Regions from separate parts of the Aliirhizobium cellulosilyticum genome, predicted to be linked through region 1. Evidence: predicted binding sites of a transcription regulator. Region 1 holds the regulator's gene; the other holds the start of a gene.
What was found. The regulator LexA, encoded in region 1, represses DNA repair genes until DNA is damaged. The targets are predictions, from matches to a motif close to TGTTCNNNNTGTGTTCNG.
Positions count from the first base shown of each region.

Region 1 (4,420 bases):
TTCGAGAAGATAGATACCAAAACGTTGAGCCGGCGCTCTAATGCTGCTGCCGAGCCGATATCGCATTTTCAACCGGCGCCTGATGATTTGGCCATCAGAACTGCAGCCCATCGATATACTGCAGCGATAGCGCCGGTTTCTTACGGAAGGCGAATTGGTGCGCCATTCGCGGAGGCGCGAGCATTTCTTTCAATTTCGCTCCGCGAGGAGCGCCTCCATGGTCACGGCTTTCTGTTCATGCCTGTTGCAATTGGCATCGGTTCGGCAGTGTGGTTCCTCAGCCCGGTGGAGCCGTTGGCATGGGTGCCGTTCCTTGCTCTTGCCGTGCTGGCGGCTCTGGCGTTGATAACAAGAGATGGTTGCGCGCGTGTCTTTTTCACATTTGCGTGTCTGGGCTTTTGTGGCATGGCGCTGGCCGAGATCGAAGCGTGGCGGCAATCGACGGTCATTCTCGATTCACCGGTAACAACGGATGTCATGGGCGTTGTCGAGCGTAGTGAGGCTGCCGGTCCCGGGCGACTGCGTTATATCGTGGCTGTGCGACAGACAGCAAACCCCATTCTTCGGCGCCCGCCTGTCCGGGTTTCGCTGCTGGCAAGGGCGCAGCATCAGCCGTTTGACAACGGGGCAGCTATTTCCGGACGCGCAAGGCTGTCACCGCCTTCCGGGCCGGCCTTGCCCGGTCTGCACGACTTTGCCTTCTCGGCATATTTCGATGGCATTGGTGCGGTGGGGTATTTCTATAGCGCTCCGCAGCAGGCTGGAGGGTCGGATGTGGCGACCGGCTGGCCACAGCTCGCCTTACGCTGGCTCTTCGATCTGCGCAGGCAGATCGGCAATCGTATTCGCGAGATTGCGCCGGGTGATGCCGGTGCCTTCGCCGCCGCCATTGTCACCGATGAGAGACGGGCAATTTCCGAAGATACAGTCGAGGCGCTACGGGTCTCCGGCCTCGCTCACATCGTTGCCATTTCCGGATTGAATATGGCGCTTGCCGCCGGGATTTTCTTCGTGGGATTGCGTAGCGTCTTTGCTCTTTTCCCTGGCCTCGCACAGGCCCTGCCAATCAAGAAGATTGCCGCCGGCGGGGCGCTTGCAATGGTTACGGCCTATTATCTGGTATCGGGCTTCGGTGTATCCGCCCAGCGCGCCTATATCATGATGGCGGTGATACTTGTTGCCGTGCTTTTGGACCGGCCCTCGATAAGTTTGCGAAATGTAGCCTTGTCTGCGCTGATCATCCTCATCTGGACGCCTTCGGAAATTCTGGGGCCAAGTTTCCAGATGTCGTTTGCTGCCACGGTTGCGCTCGTGGCCGGTTATGCGGCCTGGTCGCGACGCCCTGAAACGGAAGAGCGGGAGCGATTTCCCATCCGTCATCCTCTGGTGACATTGGCTGCCGTTGGCTGGCGCTTTATCGCCGGCATTATCGCGACATCGCTGATTGGTAGTCTTGCGACGACGATGTTTTCCGTCGAGCATTTCCATCGCGTCGCCACCTATGGGCTTGCCGCGAACCTGGCTGCCATGCCGATCATCAGCTTCCTGGTGATGCCGGCCGGGCTTGCTGCGATGTTGTTGATGCCCTTCGGCCTCGATGCTCCCTTCATCGGGATCATGGCCTGGAGCCTCGAATGGGTCATCTTGATCGCGAAGCATGTAGCGGGATGGGGCGGGGACATTGTCGTCGGAGAACAGCACCCCTGGTTTTTGCCGCTTGGGGTCTGCGGTTTTCTGCTACTGACGCTCCTCAGGACACGGCTTCGCTATTCGGGCTTACCTTTCCTGTTTACCGCTGCGGCCCTGTTCTGGGTGGGGGTGCAACACGCCCAATCAAGTCTTCTCATCGCTGAAGATGGGAACCTCGTTGCTTATCGAGATGCAGAACGTGCTGCCGCCAACAGGAAACGTCCCTCCGAGTTCGTCTATGGGCAGTGGATGTATGCGCGACAGCTTCCAGTGCTGGCTATGCCGGAGATGTTGGAAAGTGAAATTCTAAAAAATATGCCGGGTTCTTCCAGTGAAAGACTTCCGGAACACGTTCTGATCGAAGCGCAGCGACTGATGAAGGAGGCAGGGAGTGTCAGATTCTCATGTCAGCTCAAGGCCTGGTGCGCATTCATGTCACCGGAAGGTGTTTTGGTCGTTGTTGTTGATGATGGCCGTTATGCCGGAGCGGCTTGCGACGTTGCCGGCCTTGTTATCGCGCCGCGTGCGCGTTTCCATTCCTGTCGGTCTGGTACCCCGATGCTGAGCGGCGCCAGCCTGCGCAAGACAGGGTCAATTGAAATCGATCTTTCCGGGGCGGCGGCAGCCGGAAAATGGAGTGTCACGACAGCAATGGCTGGCACGGTTCGCCCATGGACCATTCATCGCCAATACGACTGGCGACGCAATCTCTATGACCCGTATCTGCCGGAATGGATTTCCAAACCAAAATCGAGTGGCCGTCTTGAGGCGCAGTTTGCTGTCTCAGATCAAGCAGGAACGGATTATCGATCAGAAGCGCCAACTGATGTTGGCAACAATTCCGGTGTCAGTGATAACGGCGAATGAGGCCGACGAGCCTGCCCTGGACCTTGACCCGATCCGGTGGAAAAATTCGTGTCTCGTAAGCCGGGTTTGCCGCTTCCAGCGCAATCGAGCCACCCTTGCGGCGGAAGCGCTTGAGTGTGGCCTCTTCATCATCCACGAGTGCAACGACGATATCGCCCGGATTGGCGGTGTTGCCGTTGCGAATGATGACGGTGTCGCCATCCAGAATTCCGGCCTCGATCATCGAGTCGCCCTTGACTTCAAGCGCATAATGCTCGCCGGATCCCAACATCTCTACGGGGACGGAAATGTCGTGGGTATTATTCTGAATTGCCGAGATCGGTACGCCGGCGGCGATGCGGCCCATGACCGGCACGCTTGCAGACGCGCTGTCATTGGCGGAGACAGGCGGGGCAGCAGGCGTCGCCGGCTTCTTGCCAAGGCTTCCCTCGATCACGCTCGGTGAAAAACCGCGTTTCGGCTGCAGCGTGGGAACATAGGCTTCGGGAAGCTTGATGACCTCGAGTGCGCGCGCTCTGTTGGGGAGACGGCGAATGAAACCGCGCTCTTCAAGTGCCGTGATGAGCCGATGGATGCCCGACTTCGACGCAAGGTCGAGAGCGTCCTTCATTTCATCGAAAGACGGAGGTACGCCCGACTCCTTCATCCGTTCGTGAATGAACAAAAGCAGTTCCTGTTGCTTGCGAGTCAGCATGTGAGGCGCACCTTCAGATTTGAAACAAATGCAGAACGAACACTATATGTTCCATATGTGTTCCGCAAGTCCTTAAATTTTCGTGACAATATAATCAGTTTCTTGGATGCCGAATGACGTTCTCAGTCGGAATCTACTTGCGCTCCCCGGCGGTCTGCCCAATCTACGCCTAGCGGATCAGAAGTCTGGGGGACATGTGTGACTGCTAGGAATATCGATCATCTCGTTTTGCCTGTTGGAAATCTCGGCAAGGCACGCGAGCGGCTGTCGTCTTTGGGTTTCACTGTCGCGCCTGACGGCGTGCATCCCTTCGGTACGGCCAATGCCTGTGTTTTTTTTGAAGACGGTACCTATCTGGAGCCACTGGCTGTTGCGGACAGGCGCAAGGCGGGGGCTCATGCCAAGAAAGGCAATGTCTTTGTCGAGCGCGATCTGGCTTATCGCGGTCGCCGCGGACGTGAAGGCTTGTCGGCCATCGTGGTCTCCAGTGAAGACGCGTCGAACGATCATCGGCATTATGTCGCGGCCGGAATTTCCGGCGGTGAGCCCCTCGAATTCGGCAGAGCTGTAAAGTCTCCGGACGGTGACGAGGTCGAAGCTCGTTTCCAGCTTGCTTTTGCCGCGATGGATGGTGCGGCTGATTTCTTTACTTTCTCCTGCCAGCGGCTGGTATCTTTCCCTCAGGATATGGCTGAATTGCGTATCCATGCCAATTCGGTTGCCGGTTTGAAGGAAGTCATTTTGGCAAGTGATGATCCGCATGCTTCGGTTGCCTTTTTTGACAATGTGCTGCGAGCGCCGGGTATCGAAGTTGAAGGTGGACTGGTGTTCCAGGCTGAAACGGGAGCCGTGCGCGTTCTCAGGCGCGAGCAAATTGCGCATGACTTCGGTCTTCCTATCGAAGGGGTGGCAGCCGGGTTGGTAGGGGAGGCCGTGATCTTTCGCAGTCTTGATCTGGCCGTGACAGAGATCATCCTTGCTGCTAATGACGTCGCATTCATTCGCCGGGATGGTCGCGTTCTCGTGTCGCCGTCGCCCGGCCAAGGCGTTTTGTTCGGCTTCGAGGAATAGTAGAATGGCAGTCTCCCCCAATTCAGAAGTTTCGGTCGGCGAAGGCGACAAAAAGGTCGTATTCTCCAATGCAGGCCGGCTTTCGCTGATCGCGGGGCC
Region 1 covers NZ_JACIGW010000001.1:1,208,777-1,213,196, forward strand. The annotation lists gene GGE33_RS05660 (ComEC/Rec2 family competence protein) at 238-2,556, shown strand; gene lexA (transcriptional repressor LexA) at 2,537-3,250, opposite strand; gene GGE33_RS05670 (VOC family protein) at 3,449-4,321, shown strand; gene kdsA (3-deoxy-8-phosphooctulonate synthase) at 4,326-4,420, shown strand, end outside.

Region 2 (4,420 bases), on a different contig from region 1:
GCGTCCACCACCCAGGTCGGCTGCGCCTTGACTGGCACCAGCCAGTTCCAGAAGGCCGTTGCGATGACGAGTAGCAGGATGCCGCGGGCAGCCCCGAAGAGGAAGCCGAGCGTACGGTCCAGCGCGCCGATGCGGCTGTCGATGATGAAATCAGCAATCCGCGAGGTGATGAAGGAGATCACGATCAGCGCGATCAGAAAGATCACGCCTGCAGAGGCGGCAATCGCGATACGGTGATCGGACGTGTATTTTTCCGCATAAGGCACAGCCAGCGGATAAAGATAATAGGCGGCGGCAACCGAGCCGGCCCAGCTGGCGATCGACAGCACTTCGCGGGAAAAGCCGCGGACCATGGCAAGCACCGCAGAAAACAGGGTGACGCCGATGACAATACCGTCGAAGATCGTAATGGGCATGTAAACTCTACTCCAGAACCTGCCGTTCCACACCTGCCGGATGAACCGGCATTTTCGCCCGGCATTCCAGCATTGGGCGCAGTGTCTTACATCAGCCAACTCATTAACGGAAGATCAATCATCTTCTCCGGCATTTTCATGGCCTTTCCCCAGTTTCTTGGCGGATCCGGCAATGCGGGCGACAAGATCGGGAAGGTCCTCGATCATCGTCCAGCGGGCGCTGCCGTTCTTCGGCAGTTCCGCCGAGGTGGCAGGCAGCATGGCGCCGGCAAAGCCGAGTTTTTCCGCTTCCTTCAGGCGCTGGGATGTCTGCGACACCGGGCGTACGGCGCCTGAAAGGCTGATTTCGCCGAAGAAAACACAATCGGCAGGCAAAGCCGCGCCGGCAAGCGAGGAGACGAGCGCCGATGCGATCGCCATGTCGGCTGCCGGTTCCGAAATGCGGTAGCCGCCTGCGACATTGAGATAGACATCGTGCTGGCCGAGCCTGACCCCGCAATGGGCTTCGAGCACGGCAAGGATCATTGCCAGACGCGAACTGTCCCAGCCGACCACGGCGCGGCGCGGCGTGCCGAGCGAAGTGGCTGCTACAAGCGCCTGTACCTCGACCAGAACCGGCCGTGTGCCTTCCATGCCGGCAAAGACGGCGGCACCCGGAGATTTGGCATTGCGCTCGCCGAGAAACAGTTCGGACGGGTTGGAAACATCGCGCAAGCCGTTATCGGACATTTCGAACACGCCGATTTCGTCGGTCGGCCCGAAACGGTTCTTGACCGTTCTGAGGATGCGATAGTGATGGCCGCGATCGCCCTCGAAATAAAGCACGGCATCGACCATGTGCTCGACGACGCGCGGACCGGCGATCTGGCCTTCCTTCGTCACATGCCCGACGAGAACCATGGCGGCACCCGTCTGCTTGGCAAAGCGGATCATTGCCTGCACGCCGGTGCGCACCTGGGTGACGGTGCCAGGGGCCGAATCTGCCGTATCGCTCCAGAGCGTCTGGATGGAATCGATGATCACCAAATCGGGGCGTTTGCCTTCGGAAATTGTGGCAAGGATGTCTTCCACATTGGTTTCCGCAGCAAGCAGCACGTCCGAATCCGCTGCACCGAGGCGCTGGGCGCGCAGGCGCACCTGGGCCACCGCCTCTTCGCCCGAGACATAGATGATCCGGTGGCCGCGGCGTGAAAGTGCTGCTGCCGCCTGCATCAGCAGCGTCGACTTGCCGATGCCGGGGTCGCCCCCAATCAGCACGGCGGAGCCGCGCACGAAACCGCCACCGGTGGCGCGGTCGAGTTCGGAGATGCCGGTGAAAATACGCGGTGCCTGTTCGGTTTCGCCCGACAGCGTGGTCAACGCAACGGCACGGCCCTTCTTCGGGGCCTTGCCGGGACCGCCGCCGATGCCGCCCATCGGGTCTTCCTCGACGATCGTGTTCCACTCGCCGCAGCCGTCGCACTTGCCGGCCCAGCGGCTATGCACCGTGCCGCAGTTCTGGCACACGAATTGGGTTTTGGTTTTTGCCATAGATTTGATCGCCGCCTTGAATATCTCGGATACCCGCAAGAACAAAAGCGGAACCAATGGCCTTTTAAGCGAAACTGGCGGGTGATGACAAGACGGCGGTGATATCAATCGTCCGGATAAATGTAGCGCCGTTCATAACGCAGCCCGAGCGCGGTCAGAAGTTCGTAACCGATCGTGCCGCCGGCGCGTGCGGTGTCGTCGAGTGCGATGTTCGGGCCGAACAGTTCGATATAGTCACCGGTGCGGATTTCGTTTTCGGGTACGTCGGTCACGTCGAAGATCGTCAGATCCATCGTGACCCGGCCGATCACGGGCACGCGCCTGTTGGCGATGAAGCCAAAAGCGCCGGGTGCGCCTCCAGCCCGAAGCGGTACGCCGGAACCTGACAGCGAACGCAGGTAGCCGTCGGCATAACCGGCCGACACAACGGCAAGCCTGCTGTTGCGCGACAGCTGATGGGTGGCGCCGTAGCTGACGGTCGAACCGGACGGCGCATCACGGATCTGGATGATGCGTGCCTCCGCCTTGGCCACGGGTTTAAGCGCCTTCATGCCGTTGACCGCCTCGCCGCCATAGGCGGCAATGCCGGGACGGGTGAGGTCGAAGTGATATTCCGGGCCGAGAAAGATGCCTGCGGAAGCAGACAGACTTGTCGGAACGCCTTCGAAAGCCGCAGCAACCCGTTGGAAAGACTCAAGCTGTGATCGGTTGAGCGGAGAGGCCGGCGAATCGCCGCTGTGAAGATGCGACATGACGAGAACGGGTGAGAAACTTGCCGGCCGCGAGACATCCTCGGCAAAGGCGATCGCTTCTTCCGCGGGAAGGCCGAGCCGGTTGAAGCCGGTATCGATATGTAGCGCACAAGGATGGTCGCCATGTTCGGCGGTGACCGACATCCAGAAGGCCAGCTGTTCCTCGGAGATGATCACCGGGACCAGATCGTTTTCGTAAAACATCCGTTCCTGGCCCGGCCATATGCCGGAAAGCACGTAGATGCGGGCATCCGGCGCGTAGGTGCGCAAGGTTACGCCTTCCTGCACCGCGGCAACGAAGAAATCCCGTGCGCCGGCTTCATAGAGCGCGGTACCGCAATCCTCAAGCCCGAGACCATAGGCATCCGCCTTGACGACTGCGGCGGTTGAAGCCTTTCCACAGCGGCGCGCCATTTCCTTCCAGTTGTCGACAAGTGCGCCGAGATCGACCGTCAATCTCACGGGCGCGATATCGAAATCATCCGGATAGGTTTCGTCGCTGTCAAAATCGGTCTGTTCTGTCATGGCGGTCTCAATTGAATATGCTTTTGAAAGGCGGAGTGGCCGATCCTAACCTTTTTGCCGGCTGGAAAAAGGCCGCGGGTGAAGAATAAGGTTCTCCGTACAGGCTTTTGACACCACAATAATAGTGCAGCAATCCTAGGGTCGGTGTCCGGCTGCGACAGCCGGACGGCTTCATATCCTGTGGACAGAAGCGTAGCTTAGATGCTGTATTCGAACAGCATCTGAAGGCGCTCCATGGCTGTACCCGGTTCCAGGCAGGAACTTCTTGCGGCGATCTCCACGACCTTCAACAGGCTTTGGGACGATCTTGCCAGCGTTCCGAAGGTCCGGGCGAGAGAGGCATCCATGCAGGGCCACATGGCAGGCTCGATGATGAGCCCGGCGGATCTCGTCGCATACCTCATCGGCTGGAACGAACTGGTGCTGAAATGGCTCGATCGGGATGACCGGGGTGAAGCGGTCGATTTTCCGGAGATGGGGTTCAAGTGGAACGAACTGGGGCCGCTTGCCCAAAAATTCTATGCAGACCATGACGCACTGGACTGGCCCGAGCGGTTGGAACGACTGAGGACGGTGAAAGAGCAACTGGTCTCGACAATCAGCAACCGGTCAGATGACGAGCTTTACGGCAAAGGCTGGTACGGCAAGTGGACCAAGGGGCGCATGATCCAGTTCAACACCGCGTCGCCCTATGCCAATGCAAGAGCGCGCATTCGCAAATGGCTGAAGGCCCAGGAGTGCGCGTAGCAACGCCGATGACCCATTCTTGCTGCATGCGACCCTATGACAGCGGTAGATTGGTGCGATTTCGGCTGCGGTTGTTTGCTGCCTCTGCGGGAAATTGCTACCCCATTCCCGCACATGGTGCGGCCGACATCCGTTGACCGCATGGGAACAAGGGCAGCATCTGTTGAACCCGACCGCCCCCGCGACTGTGAGCGGCGAGCTTTGCGAAACACCACTGTGGCCTCGCGCCATGGGAAGGTTCGACAAGGCATCGACCCGCGAGTCAGGAGACCGACCGTGTGTATCTTATCAATCAACGACCGTCGGGTGTGACGGACAGGAGCACATATGCATATCGAACCGGGCCTCGTAGACGGGGCCAAAATCATTCTGAGCTACGCCACTGCAGCAGGGGCGGGACTTTTCACGTTGAAGTTGGCGCGAGACACGATCCGGCAACAGGGTCTCGCA
Region 2 covers NZ_JACIGW010000005.1:298,485-302,904, reverse strand. The annotation lists gene GGE33_RS20705 (CvpA family protein) at 1-416, opposite strand, end outside; gene radA (DNA repair protein RadA) at 531-1,946, opposite strand; gene alr (alanine racemase) at 2,051-3,223, opposite strand; gene GGE33_RS20690 (ClbS/DfsB family four-helix bundle protein) at 3,458-3,970, shown strand; cobalamin riboswitch at 4,069-4,263, shown strand; gene GGE33_RS20685 (energy-coupling factor ABC transporter permease) at 4,298-4,420, shown strand, end outside.
Region 2: a site for LexA is predicted at 1,984-2,001, ahead of radA (DNA repair protein RadA). Genes of this name have one in related genera too.